2 regions of the Paenibacillus tritici genome follow, and region 2 is predicted to be linked to the other one. Evidence: riboswitches for the same ligand, from Rfam matches in the RefSeq annotation. Region 2 holds a riboswitch; the other holds the start of a gene.
What was found. Region 2 has a riboswitch for thiamine pyrophosphate ahead of KDC22_RS02145 (ABC transporter substrate-binding protein). Riboswitches for the same ligand answer to the same signal wherever they lie in the genome.

Region 1 (5,345 bases), 1.9 Mb from region 2:
CTCATGCGCAGCACCGCCCCGGAGAACGTAGCGCAGCATTCGTTCCAGGTCGCCCTTCTGGCGCACATGCTGTGCACCATCGGCAATGCCTGCTTCGGCCGTTCGCTGAACGCCGACCGCGCATCCGCGATGGCGCTGTTCCACGACGCCACCGAGGTCTTCACTGGCGACATCGCTACGCCGGTGAAGCATAACAACCCGCAGCTGCTGTCCAGCTTCCGCGAGATGGAGCAGGTGGCTGCCGACCGGCTGGCCGCCATGATCCCGCCGGAGCTGAGCGCAGTCTACGCGCCGCTCCTGCAGCCGCAGACCAGCCCGCCCGGCTCCGAAGATGCCGGACTGCTCCGCTACGTCAAGGCAGCGGATGTGCTGGACGCTTACCTCAAATGCGTCTGGGAAGTCGCCGCAGGCAACCGCGAATTTGCCGCCGCCAAAGAGCAGACCGCAGACAGGCTGCATGCTCTGGCAATGCCGGAGATGGAGTATTTCCTTGCCCACATGGCACCGGGCTTCGAGATGTCCCTGGACGAGCTGTCTTCAAGCGTGAGCCGGGGACAGTCCGCCGGACAGCCCGATTCTGTAGAGTGAATGGAATACAGCATTTGCTTTGCGTGGGCTGATATCCTTACAGTGAACAATGCTGATGCCTTGTGCCCCTCTTACGCAAGTGGCACCACATTTGCTTCATCCGCCTGCTTTCTGGCTGCATCCCGTGTTAGCCATGAGGAGCACCGCTAATGCTCTTCATTACTATTGTGTTCGGTTATTCTGTGAAAATACTTCTGGCACAACCTGCGATAAACGCAACGCCTACGTGGCGCTCCCAATCCAATTGTGTTCGGTTTTCCGCACACATCCGGCCCATGCACCTTCGCGCAGCACAATGTGTTTGGTTTTTCGCACACATCCGGCCATCTATCTTCGCGTCAGCACAATGTGTTCCGTTTTTCGCTTACATCCGGCCATACGTCTTCACGATAGAAGGAGAAGTCGGCGCGAGAAGCCCTGTAATCTTTAGATTATGCAAATAACCCGCCTCACGGCGGGTTATTTGCGTCCGGTCAGTTTCGTCAGTCTGGTCAATCCAGTCCGTTACTCCAGACTACATCCATCCAATTCTTTTCGGCTAAGTCAAGCAAACCGGCTCGGACAGGATGTCCCAGTCCTTGAACACTGGCTCCAGCCCTTGCAAGCGCAGCATCCCGGCGATCTCCTCCACACTGCGGTTGTCCGAGATTTCGAACTGCGGGGTTCCGCCCTCCAAGGAATGTCCGCCCACCTCGGTGGATACTCCTGCCGACATCTTCGTGATGCCGAGATGGACCAAATGATCGCGCAGAGCCGCCGGCTCCCGGGTGGACAGTGAAATCCCGGAACGCGGCAGAAACAGACGGTACGCCAGGATAATCTGCACCAGTGCACGGTCAGTCACATCACTTGCGGGATTGAATTCCCCCAGGTACGGCCGGAACCTTGGAATGGAGAATCCGATTTCGCATTCCGGGTACTTATCCTGCAAGTACCTGGCGTGCAGCGCAGTGGCCAGAGCCTCCTGGCGCCATTCGTACATGCCGAGCAAGGCTCCGATATTGACCCAACGGAAGCCGGCAAGGCAGCCCCGCTCCGGCGCGTCCAGACGGTTGCGGTACACCCGCTTCGGACCCTTCACATGCAGCTCGCGGTAAGTCTCCTGGTGATAGACCTCCTGGTAGAGCGTCAGACCGTCTACGCCTGCCCCTCTCAGTTCAGCATATTCTTCCGTAGAGAGCGGGTTCACTTCAATGCTGACGGAAGAGAAATAACCGCGAAGCACCTCGGCGCAATCCCTTACGTAGCTGGCCGGGCTGTCCATGCGGGATTCCCCGGTGAGGATCAGAATATGGCGCAGGCCTGTGGCCGCGATCGTCTCCGCTTCGCGGGCAACCTCTTCCAGCGTGAGTTTTTTGCGCGGAAAATCATAAATGGAGCTGAAGCTGCAATAGGTACAATGATTCACACAGTAATCAGCGAGATACATCGGTGTAAATAATTGCATCACATGACCGAAATGTGCACGTGTCAATCTCTGCGCCTTCTGTGCCATCTCTTCCAGATAAGGCTCCGCTGCCGGTGACAGCAAAGCCATCAGCCCTTCTTCATCGACCCGCTCTGCACGAAGCGCGCGCTTCACATCCTCCGCCGTATAGCGGTTCCACAGCATCCCGTAAGGAAGCTGCTCCAGCCGGGTCATCGTTTCATAAAAGCTCATGCCCTTCTCCCCCTCCCCATTCCATCCATCAGGCCAGAAATCCGGTCAGCGGCGAAGAGGCCGCGGCGGTCTCCTCCACCGGCCCCAGTCCGGCCAGGTAGGCCTTGCGTCCGGCGGATACGGCCTCGCAGAAGGCCTCTGCCATCAGCAGAGGGTCCTTCGCGGTGGCAATGGCAGTGTTCAGCAGAACACCCGCTGCGCCCATCTCCATCGCCTCCGCTGCCTCTGATGGCCTGCCGATTCCGGCATCCACAATGACAGGCAGATCTGTTTCCGAGATCAGAATGCGGATCAGCTCCTTCGTCTGCAGTCCCCGGTTAGAGCCGATCGGCGCTCCCAGCGGCATAACGGCTGCGGCCCCGGCCGCCTTCAGCCGGAGCGCGGCTGACAGATCCGGGCTCATGTAAGGAAGAACCACGAAGCCCTCTGCGGCCAGAATCTCCGTAGCCCTGATCGTCTCGATATTATCGGGCAGCAAATATTTTTGATCATTGATCACCTCGATCTTCACCCAATTGCCCAGGCCGGCCGACCTTGCCAGGCGGGCAATCCGCACCGCTTCTTCTGCGGTACGCGCACCGGAGGTGTTAGGCAGCAAGGTCATATGGGAAGGAATATGGCTGACAATATTGTCCTTGCTCTGCGGGTCTACCCGGCGCAGGGCCACTGTAATAACCTGCGAGCCTGAACGCGCAATGACCTCGGGAATAAGGGTGTTTCGGCTGTATTTTCCGGTGCCTATGAACAGTCTACTGGTTAAAGTCACTCCGCCAATCATCAAAGGGTCTTGCATCATACCGCCTCCTGGATAAGTTATCGCCTGTATCTAAACCGCCAATCTGCCTGCCTGCTTGCTCGTTCGCTTCTCCTCTGCCCGCTATCCCTAACCTCCGCCTACAAAATGAACCAGCTCCACCCGGTCCCCTTCGTTCAGCAGCGTATCCCCGTAAGCCTCTCTGCCGGCAAGCTCACCGTTCAGTTCGACAATCACCAGCTTACCGGCCCACTCCGGCCGGGCCAGCAGATCAGCCAGCGTCCGGCAGCTCTCTTCATACCGCTGCACGGTCCCGTTCACGGTCAAATTCATGCCTGTTCACCTCCTTCACCCGGTGCTGGAACTATATTCAGTGCTTCAGCCTGCGCCGCAGCCTGATGAACGGCTGCCCTGTAGGCCCGGGCCGCAGCCGCAGGGTCCGGGGCCCCGCAGATCCCGGACATGACAGCAATTCCCGCAGCTCCCTTAGCGAGAACAGCCCCGGCATTGTCCGGTGTAATTCCTCCGAGCGCAATCAGCGGAATTCGGCTCCAGCGGACGGCCTCCGCCAGCTGCTCCAGGCCCCGTTCCTGCTGCCCGGGTTTACAGGCAGTCGGGAACACATGCCCATACAGGCAGAAGTCCGCCCCCTGCCGCCCGGCTTCCGCCGCTTCCTCCCGGGAATGTACCGACCTGCCCAGGCGCAGGCCTGGTGCGATCCCGCGCACTCCGGCTGGCGGCAGGCTGTGCCAGGCTAACTGGGCTCCGGCAGCCCCTACGGCTAACGCGACATCGACCCGGTCATTAATAACCAGCTTCGCCGGTGGAATTCCGGCTTGGAGCAGCATCCCCGCTGCCGCCAACAGCTCCCGGGCAGACAGGGATTTTTCCCGGAGATGGATATAATCCACCATAGGATGTACCGCCGCAGCCAGTTCGGCCAACGCCTCAGGATGGAGCCGCCCGTCTGAGATGACATGAAGTTCGTGCAACGCCTTCGCCCCTCTCTTCCGCTCCATTCTCCATAAACACACAAACACAAAAAAGACCGCCCCCATAAGGAAGCAGTCTGGAATATAAGCAGGGATACCGGCTGGCCGGAACCCCCGCTGCATTATTCGTTTCTCCACTTCCCTACGCTGGTATAACCCAGATCAGGTTCAAAGGGTCCGAGCAGATCTGCCCGTCTCAGCCTTGCGGCTCCCCTAGTGATCGTTCTATGCTATTGTATGTTTATGCCTTTTGTATATTAGCATATTATTCCTGTGAAAGCTATCATCCGTTGACGACCTCGCCGCCGTTCACATGTATAACCTGTCCGCTCACGTAAGAAGAATCGTCAGAGGCCAGATACACATAAGCCGGTGCCAGCTCTTCGGGCTGTCCCGGGCGCTTCATCGGCTGGGTGGCGCCGAACTCACTGACCTTCTTCGCGTCAAACGTTGACGGAATTAGCGGTGTCCAGATCGGGCCCGGTGCAACGGCATTTACTCGGATGCCTTGTTCCGCAAGATTCATCGACAGGGAACGGGTGAAGCTGAGAATCGCTCCCTTGGTGGACGAATAGTCCAGCAGCTGCGGGCTACCGCGATACGCCGTGATGGAGGTGGTGTTGATGATCGTGGAGCCTTTTTTGAGATGAGGCATCGCTGCCTTGGTCAGATAGAACATGGAGAATATATTCGTCCGGAACGTACGCTCCAGCTGCTCGGCTGTAATGTCCACGATCTTGTCCTGCGGATGCTGCTCAGCGGCGTTATTGATCAGGATATCCAGCTTGCCGAGCCCCTCCACGGTTTTATTAATCAGCTCCTGACAGAAGGCCTCCACCCCGATGTCGCCGGAGATTAGAATGCACTTTCTGCCCTCCTGCTCCACCTGGCGTTTGGTCTCTTCCGCATCCTCATGCTCGTTCAGATAAGAGATCACAACGTCTGCACCCTCTTTGGCAAAATGAACGGCAACTGCACGCCCGATCCCGCTGTCGCCTCCCGTAATGAGCGCAGCCTTACCCAGCAGCTTGCCTGCTGCCTTGTAAGCCGGTGTCTCAAACTCCGGAAGCGGATTCATCTCACTTTCAATTCCGGGCTGCTGATCCTGTACCTGCGGAGGCAGGGTTTTGGTAGGCTGATTACTTGTGTCTGGCATAATCCATTCTCCTTTCGCGGTTCACAATAATGTTGAACTCATTCTTGTTAGCATGGCTTAAGGTCTGGTGTTTATGCATCCTGGTAGTTTGCCTGAATTGCTTTACGTTATGTTACTTACCACACTCGGGAGCCAGCCAAACAACAAATCTTCATTCAATGCTTCCCATACTCTTACGTCATTCTCTCCTGAGAG
Region 2 (5,345 bases):
GTCGAGTGCGCTGAACGGCTCATCGAGCAGCATCAGCTCCTGCGGCGCGAGCATGGCCCGCAGGAAGGCGGCCCGCTGCTGCATGCCGCCGGACAGCATGTGCGGGTAAGCGCGTTCGAAGCCGCCCAGGCCGACCTTCGCCAGCCAGTGGCGCGCGGCTTCGCGGGCTTCCTGCAGCGGGGCGCCTTGCAGCTCGGCGCCGAGCACGACGTTGTCCAGGGTGCTGCGCCACGGGAACAGCGCGGGCTGCTGCGGCATGTAGCTGATCTTGCCGCGCTGCCCGGTAACCGGGAGGCCGTTCATGCTGACGGTTCCGCTATCCGGCAGCGTCAGACCGCCGATGATGTGGAACAGGGTGCTTTTGCCACAGCCGGAAGGACCGACAATGGAGACGAATTCCTGCGGCTCTACCGTCAGGGACACCTTCTCCAGCACTTGCGTCTCCCGGCGGCGGTGTGTGAATGATTTGGAGATGCCGCTGACTTCCAGCGCGGGCGGCGCACTCCGGATCTCCCCAAGGCTGCTGCCGGGACCGTTCGTCTTCAGGTGTTGGGTATTCATGAGATGAGACACTTCGGTCAGCTCCTTCTATATATTGTTATCGACTGCGTTAAATCTCCTTGCGCGGCTTCCAGCGCACGAGCCATTTCTCCAGCAGGGCAATGAGCGCGAACAGCACCAGACTCAGGAGAACGATGATGACGATGGCTACGAACATCCGGTCCGTACGGTAGGATGCCTTTTGCAGCAGCATATAGTAGCCGATGCCTTTGTCTGCGCCGATCCACTCGGCAACTACCGCGCCCATAACAGCATAGGTGGCGGAGATTTTGAGGCCCGAGAACAGGGAGGGCAGAGAGCCGGGAAGCTCCAGCTTGGTGAAGATCTGCCACTTGCCGGCCCCGGCCATCTTCATATAATTCATCATGACCCGGTCGCTTTGGGCGAGTCCGCCCATGGCGGCAACGGCTACGGGGAAGAAGCAGACGAGGGTGATCAGGATGATTTTGGGCAGGAGGCCGAAGCCGAACCAGATAATCAGCAGCGGACCAAGGGCGATGGAGGGCACATTCTGACTGAGGATCAGCAGCGGATAGATCGCTCTTCGGAGCCAGGGCAGCAGATGCAGCAGCAGGGCGGTAAGCAGGCCGATGCCGGTGCCTACCGGGAAGCCAATCAGGGTCAGCCGCAGCGTGGCAGCCGTGTGCGCCCAGATTCCCGAGGCGTTGCCCTGCGATTCACGCGCGATATCCGAGGGGCTTGGCAGCTGCCAGGCCGGGATATGGAATACCGATACAGCCACTTGCCATGCGCCCAGAAAAAAGATGACCGCCACAAGGGGCGGCCAGATTTGTCTCCAGGTGCTTCTCACGGCCGGTATTTCTCCGTCAGCTTGTCCATACTGATGCCGCCCGGGTTATGGGCGATCTTGATCTGGGAGATCACACTCGGGCTGCCGGAGGCGACCAGCGCCTCATGCATCTGACGCACAATATCCAGCAGTTCGGACAGCTCGCCTTCCATGGTGGTCTCCAGCGGATTCACCTGATGCTTGACCCCCGACTTCTGAATAACCTCAATCGCCGTGTCCACGTAAGGGATCGAATCCTCATTGTTTGGAGTCTTGGGAATTACCTGAATGCTAAGCAGTGTATTAGCCATTATTATTCATTCCTCTCATGTGAGTTAGTGTCAGTACTATTCCACCCGGTGTTTACTGGCCTTCCGGCAAAAACTCATTCGTAAACGTACTTTCGGCATCCAGCGGCTTATCCAGCAGCTTCAGGCCGTACATCCAGTCGGCATAATTCTTCCAGATCTCAAGCTTCTGCTCTCCCCAGCGGGCGGCATCGTCTTTATATTTCGGGCTGAGCCATTTCTGGCTGGCCAGCACCAGCTTGGGGTCCAGCTCCGGTACAGCATCGGACAAGACCGTGGCTGCTTCTTCCGGGTTGTCGATGGCATACTGATATCCTTTGGTCGTAGCCTTAAGGAAGGCCTTCACCACTTCAGGGTGTTCGGCGATTTCCTTCTCACTGGTGGTCAGAACCGGGGTGTAGTAATCCAGCTGCGGCGCGTAATCCTTCAGATACAGCATATCCAGCGGCTCGCCGCGCAGCTCGGCCTCCACTCCGGTCCAGGCGTAGAAGATCCAGGCGAAGTCGATATCCCGTTTCACCGCCGTGAAGAAGTCGGCTTCGCCGATATTCACCAGCTTCACCTTAGAGACGTCCCCGCTTTCGGGGTCCATGATGGCTTTCATGGCCGCCTGCTCCGCAGGGGAGCCCCAGCCTCCGTAGGTTTTGCCTTCAAAATCCTTCGGTGTCTTAATATTGCGGTCCTTCGGAGCGGCGAAGCCCGAGGTATTATGCTGAATGATAGCAGCGATAGACACGAGCGGCACATCCTGCAGACGGGCCAGGGTGAGCGCCTCCTGGGCGCTGATGCCAAACTGGGCTTCCCCGGAAGTGACCATAGTGTCAGACCCGGCAGCGCCAGGCTGTACAATCTCAACGTCAAGGCCCTCCTCCGCGTAATATCCCAGCTCCTTCGCGGCATACAGCCCGGTATGATTCGTGTTCGGCGTCCAGTCCAGGGCAATCTTGACCGGAATCAGCTCCTCTGGGGCATCGGTCGCAGTTGCTTCAGGGGCAGCGGTGCTGTTCCCGGCGGCAGGCGCACTGGCACCGGCATTTCCTGTGTTGCTGTTTCCGCCCCCGCATCCGGCTAACGCGATAACCAGCATGGAGCTTAGCAGCAGTGTACCTGTTTTTGTGACTCCCATCTCTCTCTTCTCTCTCCTTCCAGCAATCCCTATTCTTCCAACTTTCAAGTTAGACCATACCAAAAAAGCGCCCCGAAGATCGGGACGCCAGTTACTTGCGTGAGGGGATCAACTTCTGGGCCATGATGGCACAGTGCTGATTGAGATTCCTACGCTGGCATTATCCAGATCAGGTATAAGGGTCAGTATCTTATGGGATACAATCTCAGCCGGCCAATTCCAGCACCCCTGGTTCTATGAAGTTCACGGGTATTGCTATGTTCTTACGGTGTATTATAGACGGCGGCTTCGCGGTTGTCCAGAGCCGTCTGTTCAATCCTTATCATAGTACCGCCTTTTGCGGCGGCTGCGGATTCCATTCCGCGCCTCCCGCAGCGTTAAGCCGAGACTGACTGCGATCCCAGAGAAGGTCAGGAACAGAGCGAGATATTCGAACACGGAGTACTCCAGCATTTTGCTCCAGTCGATGTTCCCTTTCAGATCCTCAATGACCTGGTTCATGCCGTAAATCCCGCTGATTACCGTAAATACAGTCAGGACCATGAGCAGGGTATCCCGGCGTTTGGCCTGGAATTTGTCCTGATACTGAAACAGATCATTCAGGGTCATCTTCACTTCATCGAACAGGGCATCATTGCCGTAGACCTTGCGCAGCTGGAAAAAAATCTCCCGCCCCTGCGACTGCGAGATAAGCTCCAGAAAATAGAATTTGGCGGAAAATTTATTGATCAGAAAGATCAGATTCTCGATCTCTTCGTAATCGTGGTTGATGCGCAGCCGGGAATGCAGATTGGCGAGCTTCAGCAGCACGATTTTATGAAAAATACTCAGCAGCAGTCCATAATAATACTCTCCGTACATCTGGTTGACCAGCTCCGTGGCAATATCGGGCTTCGCCCGGCTCAGGCAGCAGAAGGTCTGCTCGTTCGTCATATAATAGGTGTCCGGCCCCCAGCGGCTATAGCAATGATCCCGGGTGTACTGCTCGATATACTCAGGATCACTCGCGCTGGTAAAAGGCTTACCGTCTATAGTCAGCCCATCCAGCTGGGAGGCGCGGTAGCGCAGCTCTACACTTATCTCATCCAGCTCTTCCTCACGGTTGAAGCCATAGAAGGCCTGCACCAGCATCCGTTCATCCACGAAAAAAGGCAGGGTCTCGAAATAAGCGCCATCAATCTCCGCAGGGTCGAGAAACGGCTCCAGACCGGAGACGAGATTCTTGAACACGAAATCCTCCACCCGGCCGAAGGACTTCTCCTGGCAATGGATAAAGGCATGTTTATCCTGATAACACACATCCTCCAGTGTTCGGAACCGGTCAGCGAATTCCAGCACAGTGCTGAAGGGAAGGTTTTTCTCCTCGATAGCCACTCTTATGGTCAGAAAGCCCAGTTCAAACGGACAGAGGAACACATCGGTGGACAGAATCCGGAAATTCACAGACTCGAAGAGCATTTCCAGCCGGCACGGCAGATCGTTTACCCGGGAAAAGCGGCGGAAGGAATCGCTGTCCTTCTCACGCGGAAACAGCACATGAGCGGCAAACGGCAGATAGCTGCGCTCCATTTTCTCATGGGACACGCAGTAGCCTTCTCCGTAATAGGCATTCTCCAGTTCCTTGTTGTCGAGAAAAAAACGCGTGAACCCCTCCTTCTGCAGACTTGCGATCAGCTCTTTATCCTGTCCGGGCTTGATGGAGAAGGGAAAGATAAATTGCAGCAACGCTGTATGCAGGGTGGGTTCGGAATGCAGTTCAACCATGTGGGGGTTCCGTCCTTATTCGCAGAATATGGATCTTGTTAGCTATATTACCCGATTCTCCAGGCGGTCACACTTAACAGGAATAACAGGGCGGCAAAAGCGGCCAATAGCCCCGAGGTCTGGGCAGCTCCTTATAGGTGAATTTATGAACAGGTTCCGGGATTCAGAACGAACCGGACGGGTACACTATATTAGGCACAGGTTAATCATAAATCCAAACTGCGGATGTGAATATATAAACTTATATTCACATGAATTTGAAAGGAGATTAGACGTCAATGGATAACAAAGAGCTGGAGAAGAAGATCATGCAGGCGCTGGATGACAACAAGTTCGGGTCCTTCGGGACGGTTGAAGCGGGCAATAAACCTAAGGTGCGCTATATGGCGGTATTTCATGACGGACTTTCCATTTATCTCGCTACCAATCGTAAGACCCATAAGGTAGAGGAGCTGAAGGATAATCCTAATGCTTGTCTGCTGCTGGGCTACGAGCAGGGCGGCGGCAAGGATGTGCTGGAGATTGAAGCTACAGTGGACGTGACCAAGGATGAGGGCCTGCGTGCCAAGGTATGGAATGAGTCGCTGGAGAAGTGGTTCAAGGGACCGGATGATCCCGATTATGTAATCCTTGAGCTGTCCCCGTCACGGATCGAATATATGGGCAAGAACCAAGAGCATGGCGTATGGCAGGCTTCGGCCTCAGCCGCTTCCTCCGGCAAGTAACAGCGGAAATAAACGGTTCAATGATTATAGCCGGCAGAGCTTACATGTGGGCCTCCCCTGAGCCTTTTCGG

Region 1: it holds a riboswitch for thiamine pyrophosphate, as region 2 does, so the genes downstream of both, KDC22_RS10045 (thiamine phosphate synthase) here and KDC22_RS02145 (ABC transporter substrate-binding protein) in region 2, are expected to answer to the same signal.

What each region holds. Positions count from the first base shown of each region.
Region 1 is NZ_CP073365.1:2,385,377-2,390,721, reverse strand. It holds gene yfbR (5'-deoxynucleotidase) at 1-588, shown strand, start outside; gene thiH (2-iminoacetate synthase ThiH) at 1,127-2,248, opposite strand; gene KDC22_RS10055 (thiazole synthase) at 2,277-3,041, opposite strand; gene thiS (sulfur carrier protein ThiS) at 3,132-3,335, opposite strand; gene KDC22_RS10045 (thiamine phosphate synthase) at 3,332-4,021, opposite strand; TPP riboswitch at 4,117-4,219, opposite strand; gene KDC22_RS10040 (SDR family oxidoreductase) at 4,278-5,150, opposite strand.
Region 2 is NZ_CP073365.1:472,628-477,972, forward strand. It holds gene KDC22_RS02130 (ABC transporter ATP-binding protein) at 1-561, opposite strand, end outside; gene KDC22_RS02135 (ABC transporter permease) at 611-1,372, opposite strand; gene KDC22_RS02140 (thiamine-binding protein) at 1,369-1,662, opposite strand; gene KDC22_RS02145 (ABC transporter substrate-binding protein) at 1,715-2,785, opposite strand; TPP riboswitch at 2,915-3,025, opposite strand; gene KDC22_RS02150 (hypothetical protein) at 3,098-4,549, opposite strand; gene KDC22_RS02155 (pyridoxamine 5'-phosphate oxidase family protein) at 4,828-5,274, shown strand.